3 regions of the Rhizobium sp. BK060 genome follow, and region 3 is predicted to be linked to each of the others. Evidence: predicted binding sites of a transcription regulator. Region 3 holds the regulator's gene; each other region holds the start of a gene.

Region 1 (5,389 bases), on a different contig from region 3:
ACGCGCTTGCGCTCGGCATTCTTCGCCGCGGCAAAGATCGGCTTCATGATGAAACCGGAGCGGAAGACGAAACGGTTGAGCTGGTCGAGGTAGGCGTCGAAGTCGCTGATCGGGCGCAGGGCGACACCGCTCTCGGCGGCTGCCTTCGCGACGGCCGGGGCGATGCGCAGGATCAGGCGCGGGTCGAAAGGCGAGGGAATCAGGTAGTTCGGGCCGAAGACCGGCGTTTCACCCGAGTAGGCGCGTGCGGCGACGTCGGAAGGTTCCTCGCGCGCAAGTGCTGCGATGGCGCGCACGGCCGCCATTTTCATTTCTTCGTTGATCGTCACTGCGCCGCAATCGAGCGCGCCGCGGAAAATATAGGGGAAGCAGAGAACGTTGTTCACCTGGTTCGGGAAGTCGGAACGGCCGGTGCAGATCATGGCATCGGGGCGCGCGGCGCGAGCGAGATCGGGCATGATCTCGGGCGTCGGGTTGGCGAGCGCCATGATCAGCGGGTTTTCGGCCATCTGCGCCAGCAGTTCCGACTTCAGCACGCCGGCGGCGGAAAGTCCAAGGAAGACGTCGGCACCGCCGATGTTTTCGGCGAGTGTGCGTGTGTCGCTCTTCTGCGTGTAGACGCTCTTCCATTCGTCCATCAATTCGGTGCGGCCTTCGTAGACGAGGCCCTCGATGTCATGGACCCAGATGTTTTCCCGCTTGGCGCCGAGCGTGACGAGGAGATTGAGGCAGGCAAGGGCGGCAGCACCGGCACCCGAGGCGACGATCTTGACCTCGTCGATCTTCTTGTTCGCCAGTTCCAGACCATTGAGGATGGCGGCGGCAACGATGATGGCGGTGCCATGCTGGTCATCGTGGAAGACCGGGATCTTCATGGTTTCGCGCAGCTGACGCTCGATCTCGAAACATTCCGGTGCCTTGATGTCCTCGAGATTGATGCCGCCGAAGGTCGGCTCGAGCGAGGCGACGGTCGACACCATCTGCTCGACGCTCGATGCATCGACCTCGATGTCGAAGACGTCGATGTTGGCGAACTTCTTGAAGAGGACGGCCTTGCCCTCCATGACCGGCTTCGATGCCAACGGGCCGATATTGCCGAGGCCGAGAACGGCCGTACCGTTGGAAATGACCGCTACGAGATTTGCGCGAGACGTATAGTCGGCGGCCGTCTCGGGATTGTCGCGGATCGCCAGGCAGGGCGCTGCAACGCCCGGAGAATAGGCGAGTGCCAGGTCGCGCTGGTTGCCGAGCGGCTTGATCGCCTGGATTTCGAGCTTGCCCGGACGCGGATAGCGATGGAAGTAGAGCGCCTGCTCGTCGAGACTTCCACCTGCCAGATTTTTTTCCGTCTTGGACTTTTCCTGATGATCCATCATCGCCTCCGGGCTGCCGCATGCTGTCTTTGAACTGCCTTCAATACATCAAACGGGGTGGCGGAACAGTCGGAATTTCCGTTCGAAATGCGAAAACAGCGCAAATCTGCCGCGGCCGCGGCGAGGCTCGATGGAAACCGGGAAAATCAGCCGTAGCGCCGGCATGTCATCTTCCTGAAACACGACTCTGGTTTTGGAAGGGCAGGTGAACAATGGGACATGAGCAGGATGCTTGTGAGGGACAATATGGATACGCGGCACTTCCGTACGCTTTTCATTTCCGATGTGCATCTCGGCTCCAAGGCCGCGAAGGTGGACTTCCTGCTGGATTTTCTCAAGCATCACGAGGCGGATACCATCTTTCTTGTCGGCGATATCGTCGACGGCTGGCGGTTGAAGCGTAGCTGGTACTGGCCGCAGGATTGCAACGATGTGGTCCAGAAGCTACTGCGCAAGGCGCGCAAGGGCACGCGGGTCATCTATATCCCGGGCAATCACGACGAATTCCTTCGCGACTTTCCGGGCACCCATTTCGGCGGCATCGAGGTTGCTGAGCGGATGATGCATGAGGCGGCCGACGGCAAGAAATACCTCGTGTTGCATGGCGACGAGTTCGACGTCGTCGTGCGCAACGCGCGCCTGCTCGCTTATCTCGGCGACTGGGCCTACGACATGGCGATCATGATCAATGTCGGCCTGGCAGCCATCCGCCGCCGGATGGGCATGCCCTATTGGTCGTTTTCCGCATGGGCCAAGCTGCAGGTCAAACACGCAGTCAACTTCATCGGCGAGTTCCAGCGGGTCGTCGCCGAAGAAGCTCGCAAGCACGGTGCCGACGGCGTGATCTGTGGCCATATCCACCACGCGGTGATGGAGGACATGGACGGCATCCGTTACATTAATACCGGCGACTGGGTCGAAAGCTGCACGGCGATTGCCGAGCATCAGGACGGCACGTTTGAATTGATCGAGTGGCGTGCAACGAGCGGCATGCAGCCGATCCCGATGGCGATCGGCCATCACGAAAAGGAAGTCGCGCAGCAGGCCGCCTGAACGCGGCCTTTCGATCCCCAATTCCATGCATCAATTTAGCCCGTTGTGTCTTTGCGACAGGCCTATTTATTTTCTAAAACGTTTCAGATGGGCAATTTCTTGCCATAGTCGCCCTTAGGTTGACGTGATAGGCAACGTTCAGTTTCCTGCAGGTCACCCCATGATTCCCGCTCAAAATCCTCCAGCAAGTGAGGGGGCGCCACCGCGCTTCCGGCTTCTCAGTGCTTTGTCCTACTGTGCGCCTTTGCTCGTCAATGGCGTGGCCTTGCCGTTCTTCCCGATGTGGCTTGCGCTGCACGCGTTCAACGACCATGAGATCGGCGTCATCCTAGCCGTGCCGATGGTCGTGCGTGTCCTCGTCGCTCCGATCGTCGCGATGTATGCCGACCGGATGAATGAGCGGGCGGATGTGCTGTTGTTTTCAGGTTGCCTATCGCTGCTGACGGCGATCGCGCTCTACTGGACGAACACATTCTGGCCGGTGCTGATCGTCTATACGATCCAGGGAGCGACCTTTGCCTGCTACGTCCCGGTCGTCGAATCGATCGTGATTTCGGGCGTCCGGCGCTGGGGTCTGGATTATGGCTCGATGAGGGTCTGGGGCTCGATCGCGTTTATCGTTTCCACCCTGATCGGCGGGGAGCTGATCGGCTATTGGGGTGGCGAGATGGTGCTCCCTGTGATGACGTTCGGCTTCGTCATGACCGTGGTGATGGCGATCTATTGCCCGCGGATAGGCCCGACGCGCCGGCGTGGCACACCCGTCGATATCTCGGCTGCGACAGGAAGTTCGCTGCGACAGCCGCATTTGCTGGCCTTGTTGATCGGCGTCGCGATCCAGCAGTCGAGCCACGCGGTCCTGCAGGCCTTCGCGTCGCTCTACTGGCGCGATCTCGGCTTCTCCGGGACACAGATCGCGGTCCTGTGGAGCGCCGGCGTCGCTGCGGAGGTGACCGTGTTCTTTCTGTCCCGGCGGCTCAGCCGCCGATTCAGCGCCTGGACGCTCATTCGATTTGGGGCGGCGGTCAGCGTCTGTCGCTGGATCCTGTTTCCGATGCATTGGGGATTTTGGGGTTTCTTTCTGCTCCAGTGCATGCATTCCTGCACCTATGCGTTCGTGCACACGGGCGTCCAACGGCGGATCGTGGCCTCCGTGCAAGAGACCCAGGAGTCGTCGGCGCAGGGCGCCTATTTCTTCTACAACGGCATGTTCATGGGGCTGATGACGATTGCTTCCGGCTACGTCTACGCCTTGCTTGGGCTCGCAAGCTATTATGTGATGGCGCTGGTGGCGCTGACCGGGCTAGGCCTTGTCATCGTCGCCTACTATCTTCAGCCCCAAAGCGCGGCATCCGGCGGCCAGACAAGAGAGGCGGCGTAGCGCAGACCGGGTTCACGGTCGCGCGCAAGCAGCAGCGGTCCGTCGAGATCGACGAAATCGACGCCCTGCGCCAGCAGTACAGCCGGCGCCATCGCCAGCGATGTGCCGACCATGCAGCCGACCATGATTTCGAAATCAAGGCGCTGCGCCTCTTTCTTCATTGCCAACGCCTCGGTGAGTCCGCCTGTCTTGTCGAGCTTGATGTTGATCGCGTCATAGCGATCGCGAAGGCTTGCGAGGTCGCCTGTGTGGTGGACACTTTCGTCGGCGCAAACGAGCAGCGGGCGGCGGATTTCGGCGAGGAGCTCATCCTTGCCAGCCGGCAACGGCTGTTCGACGAGGGCGATGCCAGCTTCGGCTGCGACGCGCAGATGATGCTCCAGCGTGTCTTCCGGCCAGCCCTCGTTGGCATCGAGGATGATGGCCACATCGGGTGCGGCAAGACGAACGGCGCGGATACGACTCTCATCGTCGCCGGTGCCCACCTTGACCTTCAGCAAGGCGCGATCGGCGTTTGCACGCGCCTGGTCGGCCATGACATCGGGTTCGCCGAGCGATATCGTGAAGGCTGTCGTCAACGGCTGTGGCGCTGCGAGACGCAGTTCAGCGATGACCGAGTTGCCGGAGCGCTTGGCTTCCAGATCCCAAAGGGCGCAATCGACTGCGTTGCGTGCGGCTCCCGGGGGCATTGCGCGCTGCAGTTCCGGGCGAGTCAAGCCACCTTCGATTAGTGGCCTTACAGCTTCGATCTGAGCGGCGACACTTTCCAGCGTCTCTCCATAGCGGCGATAGGGAACGCACTCGCCCCGACCGACCGCGCCGCCGTCGCGTATGGTGCAGAGGATCACCTCCGCCGATGTCTTGGCGCCGCGCGAGATCGTAAATGTGCCTGATATGGGAAAGGATTCCGTCTGAATTTCAAGTGACCGTGGCATATTTGCAATCCTGCGCGCATGGAAATTTGGTGTGGCTTGGGTATATTGATCCGAAGCGGCGAACCGTTAGTTCGCGAGTCGGCAATGTCGCCGTAAGCCTTGAAAGACACAAGCGTTTTGAAGTCGGAAACCCGTAGCGCTGCCTCTCTGCATGTGGACGATCACGCCCATGGTTCGGGCCAGCACGTTCAGCTCGAGGGAAATTGGCGAAGCGCTAATCTGCACCTCGTTCTGCGCGACTTCGAGAAGCTCACTGCCGGTCGAAGAGGCGAGGTGACCCTCGACCTGTCAGGCGTGACGGATATCGACACGGCAGGTGTCTGGTTGCTCTGCCGCCTGAAGAAGCAGGTAGAGGGTGCCGGCGGCACCGTGCACTTCGAAGGCAGCAACGCGCATATCGACGAAATGATTGCCGAGTTTTCCGAGGAGCCCCCGGAGGCGGAGCAGGAACCTCAGCAAAAGGCAAGCTGGCAGGAAAAGATCTTCGCCCCGATCGGCAAGATCACCTTCGATATCTGGAACAATCTCGCCGCCGCCATGTATATCCTAGGGTCCGCTGTGCGCGGCGCGCAGATGAAATTCGGGCGCGGCAGCGGCGTCTCGCCGGCGTCGATCGTCAACCAGATCGACCATATGGGCGTACGCGC
Region 2 (5,389 bases), on a different contig from region 3:
AAGACCGAACCTGACGCGGTTTCGGAAGGTTTCGGCTTCGCACCCCGGCTCCTCGTGAGCAGGGACGCGCTCAAGGCATCCGGCCTCATCCAGACCGGCAGCCTGGTCGAGCACGTTTACAAGATTCGCATGGACGACCCCGCCGAGAGATCCGCGATCCGGGATCGGGCTGCGAAGGCATTTCCGTCCGCCGGCTGGTCGATTCGCACCAGCGACCGGGCAGCCCCTTCGCTGACCGAGAACATTGAACGATTTTCGCAGTTCCTGACACTGGTCGGACTGACGGCCCTGATCGTCGGTGGTGTCGGCGTCGCAAACGCCGTGCGAGCTTTCCTCGATTCCAAGCGGACGACGATCGCAACCTTCAAGTGCCTTGGCGCGCCGGCGGCGACCGTAGTCCTGATCTACCTTTTCCAGATCGCCATCATTGCGCTCGGCGGCATGGTCATCGGGCTCATCATCGGAGCGCTGGCGCCAATCGCGGCGTCGCAATTTCTTGCGCAATTCTTGCCTGTTTCCACCGATCTGACTTTCTATCCCGAGCCCTTGGCCCTCGCGGTCGTTTTCGGCATTTTGACAACACTGGCCTTTGCCATCATGCCGCTCGGACATTCCCGCGAGGTTCCGGCAACTGCGCTCTTCCGCGAGCAGGGTTTCGAAGCGCGGGGCTTGCCATCCTGGCCCTATATTCTTCTAGCAGCGGTCTTTCTCCTCGCCCTCGCCGGTCTCGCGATCCTAACGGCTTATGATGGCTTCATCGCGGTCGTCTTTGTCGGGGCAATCGCCTTCGCCTTTGTGATCCTGCGGCTTGTCGCGGCCGGCATTGCTTGGCTCGCGCGTCGCAGTCCACGCGTCAATTCGCCAGCCTTGCGCCTCGCAATCGGTAACATCCATCGGCCCGGCGCACTGACGCCTTCCGTCGTCCTGTCGCTCGGTCTTGGCCTTGCACTGCTTGTCACCCTCACGCTGATCGACGGAAACATGCGTCAGCAATTAACCGGACGCATGGCCGCTGGCGCACCGAATTTCTTCTTCGTCGACATTCAGGGGTCGGAACTCGAGAAATTCCGTAGCGTCGTTAAAGCCGGTTCCCCGGATGGCAAACTGGTCGAAGTGCCTATGCTGCGCGGGCGCATCCTCGCCTTCAACGGCGAGGACGTGACGAAGCGGAAGGTTCCGCCGGGCGGCCAGTGGGTGCTGCGTGGCGACCGCGGCATTACCTATTCGGAAACACTGCCGGAAAATGCGTCGTTGACCGAAGGTTCCTGGTGGCCGAAGGATTACAGCGGCGAGCCGCTTGTCTCCTTTTCAGCCGAGGAGGCCGCAGAACTCGGCTTGAAGATCGGCGACACCGTCACCGTTAACGTGCTTGGGCGTAACATCACCGCCCAGATCGCCAATCTGCGCAAGGTCGAGTGGGAATCGCTTTCCATCAACTTCGTGATGGTGTTCTCGCCCAATACGTTCCGCGGCGCCCCGCACGCCTGGCTGGCGACGCTCACCGACCCGACGGCGACCTCTAGCCAGGAGGCCACGATCCTCAAATCCGTGACAAATACCTATCCGACAATCACCAGCGTGCGGGTCAAGGATGCGATCGACATCGTCAACACACTGGTGGGGCAGCTGGCGACGGCGATCCGCGCCGCCGCCTCCGTTGCACTTATCGCCTCGGTGCTTGTTCTTGCCGGCGCTCTGGCTGCTGGCAATCGCGCTCGCACCCATGATGCGGTCGTTCTTAAGACACTCGGCGCGACGCGGCGAATGCTGATCCGCGCCTTCTGCTACGAGTACCTTATCCTTGGCGCTGCGACCGCAGTCTTTGCCCTCTTCGCCGGCGGCATCGCGGCCTGGTTCATCACCGCCCGGATCATGCGCATCTCCTCGCACTTCCTGCCCGATGTCGCCGGCCTGACGCTCGTGACTGCTTTGGTACTGACAGTCGGTATCGGTCTCATCGGAACCTGGCGCATCCTGGGGCAGAAGGCGGCACCCGTTTTGCGCGAACTCTGATTGACCAAACAGAGAAATTTCCTTCACCTTACGGCGATTTAACCCGATCCCGGGTTGCAAGGGCCTTGTTTGCGAAAGCCGAAAGGCTCATATTGTGTGCAGGCATGCTGGGCTCCGCAGCGGCGCCCGGGTTTCGCGCCCGCCACCGTGTCCACACCGGAGCTTGTAAGAGGAAACTATGGCTGACCTTCGTAATTACCAAGGCCGCGTTCAGACCGGCGAGATGATCGACCAGGGCCTACGCAGCTATATGCTCAAGGTCTACAACCTGATGGCGCTGGGTCTGGCGATCACGGGTGTAGCCGCTTATCTGGGCTTCAATTTCGCCGTCCAGGACGGCCAACTGACGCAGTTTGGCGTATTGCTTTTCCAGTCGCCGCTCCGCTGGGTGGTCATCCTTGCACCGCTGGCTGCCGTGTTCTTCCTGAGCTTCAGGATTAACCGGATGAGCGTTGCCGCCGCGCAAACGACCTTTTGGGTCTACGCCGCGCTGGTGGGGCTCTCGCTCGCGTCCATCTTCCTGGTCTACACACAGTCGAGCATTACACAGACGTTCTTCGTGACCGCAGCCTCCTTTGGCGCGCTCTCGCTGTACGGCTACACGACCAAGCGTGATCTCTCCGCGATGGGCTCGTTCCTGATCATGGGCCTTTTCGGCCTGATCATCGCGTCGATCGTGAACATCTTCCTGGCATCGTCCGCCCTTCAGTTCGCGGTCTCTGTGATCGGCGTGCTGATCTTCGCAGGCCTGACCGCCTACGATACGCAGCGCATCAAGGAACTGTATTACGAAGCCGACGGCGCAGAAGTAGCCGGCCGCAAGGCGATCATGGGTGCGCTAACCCTGTATCTCGACTTCATCAACCTCTTCATGTTCCTGCTGCAGTTCATGGGCGACCGCAAGTAAGGAACGGGGATGTATCAAAAAAGGCGGCTTCGGCCGCCTTTTTTGTTGCCTGGTCATGCGGAGAATGATTTCTGGAAGAGTCCATTGTTCATACCCGCCCGGCCGACCGCATGCCCATCTTCCTCCGCGACGCTTCCTCATCCGACCTCCCCGCCATCACCGCCATCTATCGCGAATCCGTCCTGAATGGTGTCGCAAGCTACGAGATCGTCCCGCCGCAGCAGAGCGAGATGGCGGCACGATTTTCCGCAATCACCGGTCAGAGCTATCCCTACATCGCCGCGATCGGTGAGGATGGCAACTTGCTCGGTTACGCCTATGCCTCAGCCTTCCGCACACGCCCAGCCTACCGCTGGATCGTCGAGGATTCGATCTACCTGGGACCGGAAGCGCGCGGCAGGGGAATTGGAAGGCGGTTGCTCGCCGAACTGATCCGACGCTGCACAGATCTCGGCTTTCGCCAGATGGTGGCCGTGATCGGCGGCGCGCATCCGGCGTCGATCGCCTTGCATCAGGCACTGGGCTTTGAGGAAACCGGCCGCCTGAAAGGAACTGGCTACAAGCACGGCCGTTGGCTTGACACAATGATGATGCAGCGCGCTCTGGGCGAAGGCGCGGCCACCGACCCCGATCCCTCTGTCTATCCAGGCACGCTGTTCAAGGTGTGACAGGGTTCACTTCTCGACGAGCTTCAGAACCTTATTGAAGACCTTCAAAACCTGCTGCAGCTCGTGTCCGCGCTTCAAGATGACACCGTGCGTATTGATAACGCAGTAGGCCCCCTGCTTGGCGGCGAGCTTTGGATTCTTCTCGATACGAAAGAGCGGCATTTCGCCCGATCGCTTGAAAACCGAGAAGATGGCGCGGTCTTTCAGGTGATCAATCGCATAGTCACGCCAGTCACCCTCGCCAACCATGCGGCCATAAATCCACAAAATCGCATCGAGCTCGCGTCGGTGGAACGTGACCGGCGCTGGGTCCCTGCTCTGCTTATATTCCTTGAGATCTACGACGACTGAGGAACTGTTCTCGGCTAACCGGCTCTCGCCGTGCCGCAAATCCTGCTGATCTGTCATCAGTCTCCCTGTGCCTCCGCTTGTGACAGGTGAATGACAGTTTGCCTTAGCGTTTATAAATTGCAAGCAGGCGATCAGTCACATTAATCATAGTCTGTGCAATCTCCCGAGTGCCGCAATTCAGTCAAAACAGCGCCTCATTTGCAAGGGAAATTCCCTCACGACTGCGCCGCGGGGCCGTTCGGACCCGCGTTGCACACGAATTGCGCATGATCTTTTTGCCAGATTCGGTCTGCTGAAAAGGTTGCGTGCGAGTTTGGCGCCAGCGCGCCAAAGGGCCCGGCTGACCGTATCGACCTTAACCCCAGCCCCGAATACGATCAGCCGGGCCGCCCCGTTTCCATCCGCGCAAGCAGATGAAATGGTCAGATGTTCTTCCCGGCCATGACGACCGTCGCTCCGAGGATCGCGGATGGTTTGCCATCGGCGGTGGAGGATTGAAGTAAAATCGCGCAGCCCTCAAGATCTGGCTTCTGCATCACGCTTGCCGGCAGCGTCAAGCTCGTTTCCTTGCCCTCCCACATGCCGACGGTTTCCACGTCTGCAACACTGTTTAGGTAGGCGATCTTCTTGCCGCTGTTTTCGCCCTTCTCGACGTCAATGGTTTTCTCACGGTTGAAGTAGACCATGACGACATTGGCTTTGCCCTGTCCTGCGCCGATCTTAATCTCGAGTTGGTCGCCGCGCATCTGTGCCTTCACCGGCACTGACAGCCCCATACCTTCAGCTGCATAGCCATCGATCTTCTTATTGATCGCGCCGAGATCGGCGCCTGCAACGTGGTCGCGGCCATTGATGATGACCTGCGGCGTATAGACGTTGGCACGGCCCATCGCCTGCGCATAACCATACTGCCGCTCGGTATTTTCCTTGGAACTCAGCGTGTCGGCCCATCCCATGTAGTTCCAGTAGTCAACGTGATAGGCAAGAGCGATAACGCCCCCGGCCTCGACGAGCTTACGGAAAGCTGCATCGGCTGGAGGACAAGAAGAACATCCCTGCGAGGTAAAAAGTTCAACCACACCTTTCGGCGCGTCCTGGGCAAAAAGTGGGCCGGCAAGCGCCACACCTGCAACCAGAGAAATCAGAAACCGCGGGGACATTCATGCACCTTTTCTTCCGCACCTACCGCCACGCTTCGCCGCAGGTCCGATGTCTGAGCGTAGAGATAGTGGTTCTCGGTCGAAACGGAAAGTCACGAACGGGTGAGGCAAAGCTTCGTGGAAGCCAAGCTGAAACACATCGTCGTGAGCAGACATCCAATACCTTGCGCTCAAACAAAAACCGCCGGAAATCTCTTTCCGGCGGTCATTGTCATGCAAGTCTGTTAACAATCAGGCAGCGAGATCTCGCAGAACCGTCTGCAGGATGCCGCCATTGTTGAGGTAGACCA
Region 3 (5,389 bases):
TTTCCGCTTCATCGAAGACCACGGATTGCGGGCCGTCGATCACCTCGTCCGTGACTTCCTCGCCTCGATGGGCAGGCAGGCAATGCATGAACAATGCATCCTTGCCGGCCTGCGCCATCAAAGCCGAATTGACCTGATAAGGCTGGAAGACGTTGTGACCCCGGGCCCGATGTTCCTGATTCATGGAGACCCAGGTATCGGTCACCACGCAATCGACGCCAGCGACCGCACGGTCGGCATCATGGCAGAGCATGACTTCGGCGCCCTCATTGCGGGCCCAGTTCAGATAGTGATCCTTTGGCTCGGAACCAAGGGGGACCGCCATATTCATACGATAGCCGAAACGGGCAGCCCCTTCGACCAGCGAATGCAGCACGTTGTTGCCGTCACCGGTCCAGGCAATCGTCTTGCCTTTGATGGGTCCGCGATGCTCCTCGAAGGTCATGATGTCAGCCATGATCTGGCAGGGGTGCGTGTCGTCGGTCAGCGCGTTGATGACGGGAACGGTCGCATGCTCGGCCAGCTCCAGCATGCGGGCATGATCGGTGGTGCGGATCATGATCGCATCGACGTAGCGTGAGAGTACCTTCGCCGTGTCGCCGATGGTCTCGGCACGGCCAAGCTGCATTTCGGTGCCCGACAGGAATAGCGTCTCGCCGCCCAACTGGCGCATGCCGACATCGAAAGACACGCGGGTACGGGTCGAGGGCTTCTCGAAGATCATCGCCAGCATTTTGCCGGCGAGCGGCTTGTCACCCTGCCCGGCCTTGAAGGCCTGCTTGCGGGAGATGGCGTCATTCATGATGAGCCGCAGGTCGGATGACGCGACGGCGGAGAGATCGAGGAAGTGTTTGGGGGAAGCCATTGTCTTTACCTATCACGCCCGCCGTCCGGCAGGCATTATCCATTAAGCCGTCTTCTTGACCTTCGAAGCGCGCACGCTTTCGGCAGCGCGTTCTAGGCGGGCAAGGCCCTCACGGGCTTCGTCAGCAGTGACGACCAGAGGCGGCAGAAGACGAATAACGTTGTCGCCTGCGGGAACACCGAGCAGATGGGCGTCACGGATTGCCTGCAGCAGCTCGGAAGACGGCACGGCAGCCTTGACGCCGAGCAGCAGTCCCTCGCCGCGAACGTCCTCGATGATATCAGGATAGCGATCCTTGAGCGAGGCCAAGCCCTGACGGAAAACCAGCGAGACGTCGCGCACTTGCTGCAGGAAGCCGTCTGCGAGGATCACGTCGAGCACGGCACTGCCCACAGCCATGGCAAGCGGATTGCCGCCATAGGTGGAGCCATGTGTGCCAGCCTTCATACCGGAAGCGGCCTCAGCCGTGGCAAGGCAGGCGCCGAGCGGGAAGCCGCCGCCGATGCCCTTGGCGACTGCCATGATGTCGGGGGTGGCGCCGGACCATTCATGTGCGAAGAGCCTGCCGGTGCGACCCATGCCGGTCTGCACTTCGTCGAAGATCAGCAGCAAGCCGTGCTCATCGCAGATCGCACGAAGCGCCTTAAGGAACTCGCTGGCCGCCGCACGGACGCCACCCTCGCCCTGAACAGGCTCGATGAGGATTCCGGCCGTCTCGCTGGTGACGGCGCTGCGAACGGCATCGAGATCGCCGAACGGAACCTGATCGAAGCCGGGCGCCTTCGGGCCGAAGCCTTCGAGGTACTTCTCTTGGCCACCGGCAGCAATCGTCGCCAGCGTACGACCATGGAAGGCACCTTCAAAGGTGATGATATGAAACCGCTCGCAATGGCCCTTTGAGAACTGATAGCGGCGCGCGGTCTTGATCGCGCATTCCAGGGCTTCTGCGCCGGAGTTCGTAAAGAACACCTTGTCGGCGAAGGTCGCCTCGGTCAGCCGCTTCGCGAGCGTTTCCTGACCCGGGATTTCGTAGATATTGGACAGGTGCCAGACCTTGTCGGCCTGCTCTTTCAGCGCGCCTACCACATGCGGATGGCCGTGGCCGACGGAGGTGACGGCAACGCCTGCGCCGAAATCAAGATATCGCTCGCCCGTTTCGGTGATCAGCCATACGCCCTCGCCTCGCTCGAACCGCAGCGGGGCACGAGAGTAGGTATCGTAAAGCGCGGCTTCAGCCATGGCGCGATCTCCTGTCATTGACCACAAGCGGCCGGACTCCGGCTAAGGAAAGCGGGTCCGGAAAATTAAAAATGCCGCCTTTCGGCGGCGAGCAGCACTATTTACTTTTCGCACTGCAATGTCAACAAAACTGAGGTTTTCCTGCATGCGTCAAGCCGCCATCCGGAGGCGCTGGAGCTATCAACAACTAATGTTGCAGAAATGACTCTCTCGCCCAGCAAGTTGGGGAAAACTTGAAATTCGATTCGCCGAGATTCAACCGACTCTTGTCACAGACTCAGCCTCACACTAGGTTAAAACTCAATTACTAGACTGCATGCGGCGGAACTAGTCACCAAAATCGAGCAAGCGTTTCTTGCCTCGGATACGTCCGGGGCAATGGTGAGGGATTCTGCCTGCACCAACGCTAATAAGGCGGAGACAGGGGCATGAACTGGACAGACGAGCGCGTTGAAAAACTGAAGAAGCTGTGGTCCGAGGGCCTGAGCGCCAGCCAGATCGCAGCGCAACTTGGCGGTGTAAGCCGTAACGCCGTCATTGGCAAAGTCCACCGTTTGAGTTTGCCCGGCCGCGCCAAGGCCGGAGGCTCGACGACCACTGTCAGAACGCCCAAGCGCACGACATCCGCGCCGCGCGCTCCGAACTATGCATCTCGCGTCACCACGCGCACCGTCACCCGCCAGCAGGGTGCGACGATGCTCAAGGAAGAGATCGAAATCGATGCCATCGCGGAAATCAGCTACCGTCCGGCCGCAAACGTCGTCGTTCCGATTTCTCGCCGCCTCGGCCTGACGGAACTGACCGAGCGCACCTGCAAGTGGCCGGTCGGCGATCCGCTGAAGGACGACTTCCACTTCTGCGGCTGCGAATCCCCAGACTCCTCCCCTTACTGCACCTATCACCAGCGCATGGCCTATCAGCCGGTCAACGAGCGCCGCAAGGCCGCCAACCGGGTCGCCTGACCCGGAAGCCGGATAAGGAACAAAGAAAACGGGCCCTCGCGGGCCGCCTCGCGGGCCCGTTTTTCGTTGGACGGTGTGGATGCCTCTCAGGAGAGCTTTAGGCTTCCATGGAATAGCCGGCACCGCGAACGGTGCGGATGACATCCTGCATGTTGGAGAAGTTCAGCGCCTTGCGCAGACGCCCGACATGAACGTCGACGGTACGCTCGTCGACATAGATGTCATGACCCCAGACGCCGTCGAGCAGCTGGGAGCGCGAGAAGACACGGCCAGGGGATGCCATCAGGAACTCGAGAAGCCGGAATTCGGTCGGACCGAGACGGACTTCGCGGCTCTTGCGATGAACGCGGTGCGTCTCGCGGTCAAGCTCGATGTCGCCGCACTTCAGCAGCGTGGAAAGCACCTCCGGCTTGGCACGACGAAGCATCGCCTTGACGCGGGCGACGAGCTCCGGCGTCGAGAACGGCTTGACGACGTAGTCGTCGGCGCCGGTGGAGAGGCCGCGAACACGCTCACTCTCCTCGCCGCGAGCTGTCAGCATGATGATCGGCAGGCGCTCCGTTTCCGGCCGCATGCGCAGGCGACGGCAGAGCTCGATGCCTGATACGCCCGGCAGCATCCAATCGAGGATCAGAAGGTCCGGCGTGCGTTCCTGCAGCCGGATCTCGGCCTCGTCGCCGCGCAGGATTGTGTCGACCTCAAAGCCTTCAGCCTCAAGGTTATAGCGAAGAAGTACGCTCAGTGCTTCTTCATCTTCAACGACAGCTACTTTTGGTATCATTCGTTTCGGTCTCCTGGGGGCGCGGTCGCGGAACGATTATTCCGTAACGGCGCCGACGGTGTTGGCGGTATCGTCCTTCGGACGTTCGCCTTCCGGCTGAGCGCCGGTGGCCATGTAATAGATGGTTTCGGCAATGTTGGTGGCGTGGTCGCCGATACGCTCGATGTTCTTGGCGCAGAACAGAAGATGCGTGCAGCTGGTGATGTTGCGCGGATCTTCCATCATGTAGGTGAGCATCTCGCGGAACAGCGAGGTGTACATCGCGTCGATTTCCTCGTCGCGCTCACGGATCGACTTTGCCTTGTCGGCAGCACGGCTCGTATAGACGTCGAGCACTTCCTTGAGCTGGACAAGCGCCAGTTCGGAAAGGTGCTCGAGGCCGCGGGCGAGCTTGCGCGGCACGCCGGCGCTCTGGACCGCGATGACGCGCTTGGCGGTATTCTTGCCGAGATCGCCGACGCGCTCGAGATCGGCCGCAATGCGGATCGAACCCATGATCTCGCGAAGGTCGGCCGCCATCGGCTGGCGACGGGCGATGGTCACGATCGCCTTGTCCCCGATTTCGCGTTCAGCGTGGTCAAGGATCACGTCGTCGGAGATGACCTTCTGGGCCAGGGCCGTATCGCCGTTGACGAGAGCGCGAACGGCATCCGAAACCATCTGCTCGGCAAGGCCGCCCATTTCCGAAATACGGCGGGACAGGAATTTCAGATCGTCGTCGTAGGCAGAAAAGATATGTGTCGATGCCATAGGGCTCATCCTTGAGTATGGTGAGGGTTGCCGACGCCGGCGATCAACCGAAGCGACCCATGATGTAGTCCTGGGTGCGCGGATCGTCCGGGTTGGTGAACATCTTGTCGGTATCGTTCTCTTCGACGAGGTTGCCGAGGTGGAACATGGCCGTGCGCTGCGAAACACGGGCGGCCTGCTGCATCGAGTGCGTCACGATGACGATCGTGTAGTTCTCGCGAAGCTCGTGGATCAGTTCCTCGACCTTTGCCGTCGCAATCGGATCGAGTGCCGAGCATGGCTCGTCCATCAGGATCACTTCAGGGCTCACCGCAACAGCGCGGGCGATGCAAAGGCGCTGCTGCTGGCCTCCGGAAAGACCAGTGCCGGCTTCATGAACGCGATCCTTCACCTCGTTCCACAGGCCGGCGCGCTGCAGGCTGAGTTCGACGATCTGGTCCATGTCGGCCTTCGACTTGGCGAGACCGTGGATGCGCGGGCCGTAGGCGACGTTCTCGTAGATCGTCTTCGGGAACGGGTTCGGCTTCTGGAACACCATGCCGACGCGGGCACGGAGCTCCACGACGTCGATGTCAGGATCATAGATATCATCACCATCGAGCGTGATCTTGCCGGTGACGCGGCAACCGTCGATCGTGTCGTTCATACGATTCAGGCTGCGCAGGAAGGTAGACTTGCCGCAACCTGACGGGCCGATCAGCGCCGTCACCGTGTTTTCGCGAATGTTCAGCTTCACGTCGAAGAGCGCGCGCTTCTCGCCGTAGTAAACCGAGACGTCCTGGCCGATCATCT

Evidence for each region. The regulator PhoB, encoded in region 3, activates phosphate uptake and scavenging genes when phosphate is short. The targets are predictions, from matches to a motif close to TGTCATNNANCTGTCAT.
Region 1: a site for PhoB is predicted at 1,538-1,554, ahead of FHT71_RS28690 (UDP-2,3-diacylglucosamine diphosphatase). Genes of this name have one in related genera too.
Region 2: a site for PhoB is predicted at 4,019-4,035, ahead of FHT71_RS11330 (DUF2794 domain-containing protein). Genes of this name have one in related genera too.

Annotation. Positions count from the first base shown of each region.
Region 1 is NZ_JACHYW010000039.1:14,704-20,092, forward strand. Features, by position in the region: gene FHT71_RS28685 (NADP-dependent malic enzyme) at 1-1,373, opposite strand, end outside; gene FHT71_RS28690 (UDP-2,3-diacylglucosamine diphosphatase) at 1,620-2,426, shown strand; gene FHT71_RS28695 (MFS transporter) at 2,587-3,807, shown strand; gene dgcA (N-acetyl-D-Glu racemase DgcA) at 3,759-4,742, opposite strand; gene FHT71_RS28705 (MlaE family lipid ABC transporter permease subunit) at 4,842-5,389, shown strand, end outside.
Region 2 is NZ_JACHYW010000008.1:150,280-155,668, forward strand. Features, by position in the region: gene FHT71_RS11315 (ABC transporter permease) at 1-2,013, shown strand, start outside; gene FHT71_RS11320 (Bax inhibitor-1/YccA family protein) at 2,192-2,920, shown strand; gene FHT71_RS11325 (GNAT family N-acetyltransferase) at 3,031-3,588, shown strand; gene FHT71_RS11330 (DUF2794 domain-containing protein) at 3,595-3,996, opposite strand; gene FHT71_RS11335 (thioredoxin family protein) at 4,362-5,099, opposite strand; gene acnA (aconitate hydratase AcnA) at 5,331-5,389, opposite strand, start outside.
Region 3 is NZ_JACHYW010000049.1:9,444-14,832, reverse strand. Features, by position in the region: gene argF (ornithine carbamoyltransferase) at 1-865, opposite strand, end outside; gene FHT71_RS30605 (aspartate aminotransferase family protein) at 908-2,104, opposite strand; gene FHT71_RS30600 (GcrA family cell cycle regulator) at 2,533-3,066, shown strand; gene phoB (phosphate regulon transcriptional regulator PhoB) at 3,164-3,847, opposite strand; gene phoU (phosphate signaling complex protein PhoU) at 3,884-4,597, opposite strand; gene pstB (phosphate ABC transporter ATP-binding protein PstB) at 4,641-5,389, opposite strand, start outside.